2 regions of the Bacillus nitroreducens genome follow, and region 1 is predicted to be linked to the other one. Evidence: riboswitches for the same ligand, from Rfam matches in the RefSeq annotation. Region 1 holds a riboswitch; the other holds the start of a gene.
The links. A riboswitch is a leader RNA that binds a small molecule or an ion and turns the genes downstream of it on or off. The one in region 1 is predicted to bind lysine.
Positions count from the first base shown of each region.

Region 1 (4,441 bases):
GTCCATAAGCCGCTACCCAAACCTTACCATCTGCAATTTTAGACCAATCCGGTGTAAAGAATGCATGTAAGCCCTCAGCAGCACCATCTAAGGTAACAGCACGTATAACAATAATTAAAAATAAGACCAATAATGTAGGAATCATAATTCTGTTTGCAAGTTCGATTCCTCTTTTCACACCTGCGAATAAAACACCTAATGCAACTACCCAAACAATTACCAGTGGAATGAACACCCCAGGCACAATGCTACCAAATTGGCCTATCTCGCCTCCTGCTAAATCGATTCGATTTAAGTACTCACCCATAAGGAAGCCACCAGTATCATCTCCCCATTTTTGACCAAAAGAAAAGACAGAATACGACATAGCCCAAGCAACAATGACTGCATAATATGTTGCGATAACAAATGAAATCGCCACCTGCCACCAGCCGATCCACTCTTTCCCTTTACTGATTTTTGAGAGAGAAAGAGGGGCAGAACCGCGATATTTGTGCCCAATAGTAAACTCCATAATTAATAATGGAATTCCGGCAGTCAGTAAGGCAAATAAATATGGAAGAAAGAATGCACCGCCGCCATTTTCATACGCAACCGCTGGAAATCTCCAAATGTTTCCTAACCCGACCGCCGAACCAACTGCAGCTAAAATGAATCCTAGTCGCGTCCCCCACTGTGGACGATTATCCATAAATAAACCTCCCCTTTTCCACTTTAGCCCGTTACCGTAATAGTCATTTAGTACTAAGGCTATGTTGGAAATTTTTATATTTTCAGATTATTTATTATAATCTATTTATTAGTATAGCCAGTCTAGAACCTTATGTCAAAAGTTATTTTCTAATTCAAATTACAATATAAAAAAGTGAGGCTATGGTTCTATTTCCCATGCCTCACACGTATTAATTTAGATTTACTTGTAAAATAGGATAACAATTTTAAACTTTTTGCTTATTTTTCATGATGAAAACAAACAAAATAAATAATGCTAAAGCAGTAAACAATCCAAATAATGTATTGCCCGTTAGACCTAGCACAACATAGCCAATACCAGCAATAACTGCAGATGAAATTGCATATGGAAGCTGTGTCATCACGTGATCGATATGATGGCTCCCCGCACCTGTAGACGATAAGATTGTTGTATCCGATATTGGTGAACAGTGGTCACCAAAGACTGCACCAGCTAGTACTGCCGCTAAGGCTGGAAGTAATAACTGAATATCTGCAGCAGCCGCAATGTCCCCAGCAATTGGAAGCATCATCCCAAACGTGCCCCAAGACGTTCCTGTCGCAAAAGCCATGAAGCCTGCTACAACAAATAAAATCACAGGTAAATAGGCAGTATTTAAGTTAGAGTTTTCGACAAGACCCGCTAGATATTTTCCTGTTTCAATCTGTCCAATTAAATCAACTATTACCCAAGCAAAAATAAGTATATAAACAGCTGGAAGCATCGATTTAATACCTTCGATTATCCCTTTAGGAAGAAGTCCAATAGATAACGTATTTTTCGAATAGACTTGAACAAAGAACAAAATAAGTGTAACAATAATACCCAAAGTTCCACCGTTTAAGAGCGACCTAGTTACATCCGTATTTTCAAAAATGGTAAAAATCGTTACCTTGCCTTCAGAAGCTTTATAACCTGTCCAAATGAGAGAGCCCACAGTACCAACAACTAGCGCTACAATTGGCCACACTAAGTCACCAACAGTACCTTTTTCACTTTGAGGTAATTCTTGCTTTAATTCTCCCAGAACTGGTTTTTCTGGATCTGTAAGTTCTCCTGTTTCGATTGCACGATTTTCGTGAGTTTTCATACTACCGAGATTAATATTGAAAATAGCAACAGCAATCACCATTAAAATAGAAATCATTACATATAAATTCATTGGTATCATCTGTATAAATGCAGATAATGGTGAATACTCCGTTAAACCATGTGTTGCTAAAATAGGAGCCAAAATTGCAATAATATATGCACCCCAACTTGAAATTGGAGATACAACACAAATTGGCGCAGATGTTGAGTCAATGATATATGCAAGTTTTGCACGAGATACTTTATTGCGGTCTGTAATTGGCTTGCTAACCTGGCCGACTGCCAAAGCATTAAAGTAGTCATCAATGAAAATCAGGATTCCTAAAACAGCTGCTAGTAACTGTGAGCCCGTTCTTGTTTTAACTTTTGTTTGTGCCCAAGCTCCAAAGGCCCGACTACCACCTGTAATTGATATAAAGGCTGTAATAATTCCTAATATAAATAGAAATAAAATGATATATACATTCCAAGAGTTTAATGCGCCGTCAGACACAAATACGGATTTTATACTTGTCCAAATGGTGAGAAAGATGTCTTGTAGCCAAGTTTCTACTCCCTCTTCCTTTAGGACATTTCCATGTAATACAAATGCAGCGGAAACAATACCTATTCCCAAAGACAGTAAAACTCGACGTGTTAAAACAACCATAAGTAAAGCAATAATGGGTGGGATAATTGAATAAATGGTTCCAGACATGACGTGTTCCTCCAAAATAAAATTTTATGGAGGGCAGGAGAAGTGAAGAAGATACTCATTTTCGCGAAAAAAAAAGAGTAAATGATAGAAAATAACTATCATTACTCTTAGTAATGTTATGTTATCCTCCATCACGATCAGTAGCCCTCCATTATAGATATCTTTCTATAATGACAGTGTTACCTATTTTCAAGGCAACCCCAACAAAAATAACGTTGACGCGTTTGTTTTTGCTTCGGCGAAATATCCTTTCAACTATGATCATTGTTGTCATCCTCACATAGCCTACTCTTATTTTCCGCACCTCTACCCCATCGATCCGATAAGGTGATATATGAAGTTTTTTAGTCCTACTGTAGTATAGCGTATATCTTTCTATTAATCAACTATACCAATATAGTAATTAATGTTAATTTGGAGGAAACTCAATAGATGGTGATGTTTCACCACCATTGTTATAAAATTGCGGAACTTCATGCATAATATTTTGATTGATGATAGGTATGATAGTTTCTATTTCTACTTCACTTGTTTTAAAAGGTAAAATAACTTGCATTGTTACTGTTGCCAACACATTATACTGGAACCACCCATTATTAATACCCCACTCATCAATTCTTCCTTGTGGTGTTGTTTTTCCAAATCCAATCATATGAAAGTAAATTGGTATTTCTGGACCTAAATTTCCTAAGATTGCGTTGTTTGTTGCTTCTCCAAGTGGAACTCTAAATACAAATCCTGTTTGTCCAGTTCTCTCATCGGTTTCAATTTCTAAATCTGGGTACTCTAGTTGGTTTAGTTCCCCTTCATTTACATGCTTTAAATATCTTTCTATATTTCCAAGTGTTTTTGTTGCCATTTGATTAACGACTTGTGTGTTATAGCTAATTACTTTTCCGTTATCATCAGTCTGAAAAATGCTTAATTCCTCTTGGTTCAATTCATCATCATTTATTTGTTGGTTAATTGCATTTTTTATTACAGTTGCAGCCATTTTCTTTGTTTCATTTTCTGCATATGCCATGAGTGCGGGTTCTATCGCTTTGTTCACAATATATACCCCGATTACAGTTGAAAGGATAAAAAAAACAATTGTTAATAAAAAAACGTATCGAAAAGGCAAGGGCCCTCTCCTTCTAAGCTGTAGGCGACCTCTATATTTTGCCAAACGAAAATCCCCCCTCACAAGCTATTTGTATGCAAGTAAGGTGGGATGTACGATAACTTTTTAAATGCATCAATAATCTTCAATTTATAGTGAAAAGCATTTCAGTTGTTCTTGTCATAAGATAGTTTTAAACCATTTTTAATAAGGCGTCCTTGCCTTTCATACCAACTGTGATGCCTCGTTTTTCCGCTTCAAACGTAATTGATTCAAGAGGGGCATCCAGTAATTGCTCGATTGTTCGAACACCAACTGCCCTACCAGCAATGATACCTCGCTCTTTGAGCTTATCATTTAACAGTGCAACGTCGAGTGCTCCACACATAATATAGCCATTTTCATTTGTTACTGCCATAAAATTTGTCTTAGGAAGTTTAACGGTAATGGCTGTAAATTGATGATTATCAATTACGATTGGTGTCATTGAGACCATTCCTAGCACACTCCTTTCCTTACTAATTTATGTATTGGAAAAGGGATATGTGTTAGAATTGGGTGCTGTCAAAGCCCTATATTTGGCTACTACCTTAGGTTCTAGCTCCATACTCCTTAGAGCATGTGGCCAATTTGTTTGATCTTTTCAGCTAATAAATCTCGCAGAAATTCTGGCATGTAATACTTTTTTTCTTTCGCATCTCGAATGACAGGAAACAGTAATCCAAAAGTAAACATATCTATAGTTGCAAGTGAATATGTTTTGTCAGGGTCAAGATCCTCACCATTGATTTTAATTTCAGTGATTCGGACTAAGCCA
Region 1 is NZ_CAXHYI020000003.1:1,962,932-1,967,372, reverse strand. It holds gene ACWPVE_RS13305 (sodium-dependent transporter) at 1-691, opposite strand, end outside; gene ACWPVE_RS13300 (Na+/H+ antiporter NhaC family protein) at 939-2,522, opposite strand; lysine riboswitch at 2,656-2,839, opposite strand; gene yunB (sporulation protein YunB) at 2,932-3,645, opposite strand; gene ACWPVE_RS13290 (YunC family protein) at 3,818-4,120, opposite strand; gene ACWPVE_RS13285 (bifunctional metallophosphatase/5'-nucleotidase) at 4,237-4,441, opposite strand, start outside.

Region 2 (4,441 bases), 290 kb from region 1:
CCTTTAAAGGCTTTTTTCCATGTTCAGCACGATCTTCTTCAATTGCCTTATTTAACTCATTTAAATATTCACGAGTTTCTACTTCAACTTCTTCCCTTGTAAATTTATGTTTATTCGCATTAGCTTTGAGATGAGTGGAGTCCGTAAATAAGACTCTTCCGCCAACCATTTTGTGATTCATTGCAAGAAGAACAATTTCATCAAAGATTTCTTGGAAGATGTCTGTATCTTTAAAACGCTTATGACGATTCCAGCTTATTGTGGAATGATGTGGTACAGGATCTTTAAATCTGAGACCTAAAAACCAACGATATGCGACATTAAGTTTTATCTCTTGTTCAAGCTGTCTTTCGGAACGGATACCATAAAAATATCCAATAAACATCATTTTAAAAAGAACAAGAGGGTCGATCGAAGGTCGACCATTATCTTCAGAGTAGTAAGGTTTTACTCTCTCAATTATAAAAGAAAAATCTATGTATTTATCTATTTTTCGTAACAGATGGTTATCTGGAACAAGCTCGTCAATTGATACAAATTCAATTTCATTTTGTGTATTTTCCCTAGTATTTAACACAATATCACCAACCCTAATTTATTAAATATATTATAACATATTAACGCGGTGAATTATTAAAGTGTATCAAAAGAATAAAGGCTGTCGAGACTTTCTCGACAGCCTGCCTGCACCTAACGTGCAGTTTTTTTATATAAAAAAGGGCCGCCCCAAAGTAAAACATTACCTTAAGAACGAACCCCGTTACTCATTATAGTCTAACTTTTTCTTTTTCTTCTTCAACTGCTGCAAGATTGAATGAATCATGTAACGCTTCAACCGCACGAACCATTTTTGCTTGTTCTACTACAGTTGACACTTTAATTTCAGACGTACTAACCATTTTTACTTCAATATTTTCACTTGCAAGTACACGGAACATGTCAGCGGCAACCCCTGGATTTGAAACCATACCAGAGCCGACAATTGAAACCTTCGCTAGCCCGTCTTCATGTTGAATTTCTTCATACTTCAATAAATCCTTATTATTTTCTAAAACAGTAAGTGTATCACGTAAATCTTGTGTTTTTACTGAAAATGATATATTCGTATGATTTTTATCTGTCATGTTTTGAATAATGATATCAACATTTAAGCCGTTTTTTGCAAGTGTACCAAAAATGGTTGACAATGTGTGTAATTCATTTGGTAAGCCAGATACTGTAACCCTTGTAATCTGGTCTTCAAAAGCAATTCCCCTAACAACTAGATTCTTTTCCATTGAAACTTCCTCCTCAATAATGGTGCCATTTTCTAACTCGATGCTTGAACGAACTTCAAGTGGCATTTCAAAGTTTTTTGCAAATTCTACTGCGCGTGGATGGAGTACACCTGCTCCTAAATTGGCGAGCTCCAACATTTCGTCATACGAAATAGAATGAAGTTTCCTTGCTGATGGAACAACGCGAGGATCTGTTGTATATACACCTGTTACATCTGTGTAGATATCACATTTATCTGCATTTAGTGCTGCAGCAAGTGCGACCGCAGTTGTATCTGATCCACCGCGACCTAGTGTAGTTATATCTCCAGAGCTACTGATTCCCTGGAATCCAGCAACGACTACGATTTTACCTTCTTTTAAGCTATCATGTACCCTTGATACTTCAATCTTTTCAATGCGGGCATTGCTATGTATTGATTCTGTTTCAATACCAGCTTGCCAACCTGTAAAGGAAACAGATTCATGCCCTGCTTCTTGTAAGGCCATCGACAAGAGTGCAATTGTAACTTGTTCTCCTGTACTTAAAAGCATATCCATTTCACGCTTACTCGGTGTACTTGTGATTGCATTTGCTAAGCTTACTAATTGGTCCGTTGTTTTCCCCATTGCCGAAACGACAACTACCACCTGGTTTCCTGCCTGCACTTCTTGAATTACTCGATTTGCGACATTTTTAATTTTTTCTGGTGAACCTACAGAGGTGCCTCCAAACTTTTGAACAATGATCCCCATGATATACCCTCTCTTTCGATAATAAAAAAAACAGCAATGAGAGATTCTCATTGCTGTGCTGTACGTAATTTGTTACTACGTGTCACATCGTGAGATAGCCCTCCAAGATTAACTAATCTTGACAATCTTACGTCTCTTAAACATAAGACCAGCAAAAAAAGGTATGAGCCTCTTTTCACTTCGGCGAACTTTCCTTTCTGCAATAATCATAAGAGCTCATCCCCCTCCTATTGCATACTAATAAAGGTCGCACCTCTATCATCACTTCAACGTATTGAAGTGTAATATTATATTATTAAGGATTATATCAGACAATTTTTAAAATAGCAACGATTATTCTTTTAATTTTTCAAAGATAGCTTCTGCAGTAGGTCGAGGAATATTGGCCTGTTGGATTTCCTCAATACTAGCTTCTTTTAATTTTTTCACTGAACCAAAGTGTTTTAACAAAGCTTTCTTGCGCTTTTCCCCGACACCAGGAATATCATCAAGAACAGATTGAAAAGCACTCTTACCACGTACTTGTCGGTGGAAGGTAATGGCAAATCGGTGCACTTCGTCTTGTATTCGTTGAAGCAAATAAAATTCCTGACTATTTCTTGGTAGTTCTACTATTTCAGGAGGGTCACCAATCAATAGTTCAGAGGTTCGATGTTTATCATCCTTTGCTAATCCTGATAATGGAATCTCAAGACCCAACTCATTTTCAAGAATGTCTCTTACGGCTGCAAGATGGCCTTTTCCACCATCTATGATGATTAGATCTGGTAAGGGAAGGTTTTCTTTTAGAGCACGACTATATCTTCTACGTACGACCTCCCTCATAGATTCATAATCATCAGGACCTTGCACTGATTTAATTTTGTATTTTCGATATTCTTTTTTATCAGGTTTTCCATCCGTAAATACAACCATTGCTGAGACAGGATTTGTTCCCTGGATGTTGGAATTATCGAACGCTTCAATTCGATGAGGTGTATAAATCCCTAGTCTTTTTCCAAGATTCTCAACCGCCTTTATTGTCCGTTCTTCGTCTCTTTCAATTAAGGCGAATTTTTCCATTAAAGCAATTTTGGCATTCTTAGCTGCCAAATCAACAAGCTGTTTTTTCTTCCCTCTACTTGGCTGTTGCACAGTAACTTCTAGCAATTGCTCTGCTAGTTCTCTATCAACCGAACTTGGAAGTAGTACTTCTTTCGGTTTGAAATGATTGGCCTTTAAATAGAATTGACCTAGAAAGGTTAAGAAATCCTGTTCAGGCTCATTGTAAAAAGGAAATAGTGAAACATCCCGCTCTATCAATTTCCCTTGTCGAATAAAAAATACCTGAACACACATCCACCCTTTATCATATGAATAGCCGAATACATCGCGGTCAATAAAATCTGTCATGGTCATTTTTTGTTTTTCCATTGTAGTTTCGATATTTGCGATTTGATCACGGTACTCTTTTGCTCGTTCAAAATCAAGTTCTTCAGATGCCTTTATCATTTTATCAGTTAACTCATCTTTAATTTCTTTATATCCACCATTTAAAAAACGGATAATGTCGTCTACCATTTTTTTATTGGTCTCATCTGTTACTTCATTCACACAAGGTGCAAGACATTGTCCAATATGATAATAAAGACACACTTTATCAGGTAAGGTCGAGCACTTTCGTAATGGATAAATTCGATCCAATAGTTTTTTGGTTTCATTTGCTGCTTGTACATTTGGATATGGTCCAAAATATTTTCCCTTATCCTTTTTTACTTTACGAGTGATCAGTAACTGGGGATGCTTTTCAGCTGTTATTTTAATAAAAGGATACGACTTGTCATCCTTTAACATGATATTATATTTGGGGTCATGTTTTTTGATCAAATTGATTTCAAGTAATAGTGCTTCAATATTTGAAGAGGTGACAATATATTCAAAGTCTTCAATCTCATTTACAAGCCTCAAAGTTTTCCCATCATGTGAACCTGTAAAATAAGAACGAACCCGATTCTTTAGTATTTTTGCTTTTCCTACATATATAATGGTTCCCTGCCTGTCTTTCATTAAATAACAACCAGGCTGGTCAGGTAATATCGCTAACTTTTCTTTAAGATGTTCGTGCATCATCACCACTCCATCTGTTTAATCAATGCGCCTTTTTGTTTTTTTCCATACCTATTATTGTAACATTTTTAAGGTTAAGGTGTAGGTGTAAAAAAAAGGATTGCCTTATAAAACGGCAAATAAAAAACAGCCTTAAAGGCTGTCTCTTATGTGTATTAGTAGTGGTTAGCAAGTCTTTCAGCAAGTGCTTCTTTTGGTTGGAAACCAACAACTTTATCTACTACTTCACCATTTTTCATAACAAGTAAAGTTGGGATGCTCATAACGCCAAACTTTGCTGCAGTTTCTTGGTTATCATCTACATCAAGTTTTACGATTTTTAC
Region 2 is NZ_CAXHYI020000003.1:2,249,238-2,253,678, reverse strand. It holds gene ACWPVE_RS14775 (IS1182 family transposase) at 1-577, opposite strand, end outside; gene ACWPVE_RS14770 (aspartate kinase) at 768-2,012, opposite strand; lysine riboswitch at 2,100-2,278, opposite strand; gene uvrC (excinuclease ABC subunit UvrC) at 2,346-4,118, opposite strand; gene trxA (thioredoxin) at 4,274-4,441, opposite strand, start outside.
Region 2: it holds a riboswitch for lysine, as region 1 does, so the genes downstream of both, ACWPVE_RS14770 (aspartate kinase) here and ACWPVE_RS13300 (Na+/H+ antiporter NhaC family protein) in region 1, are expected to answer to the same signal.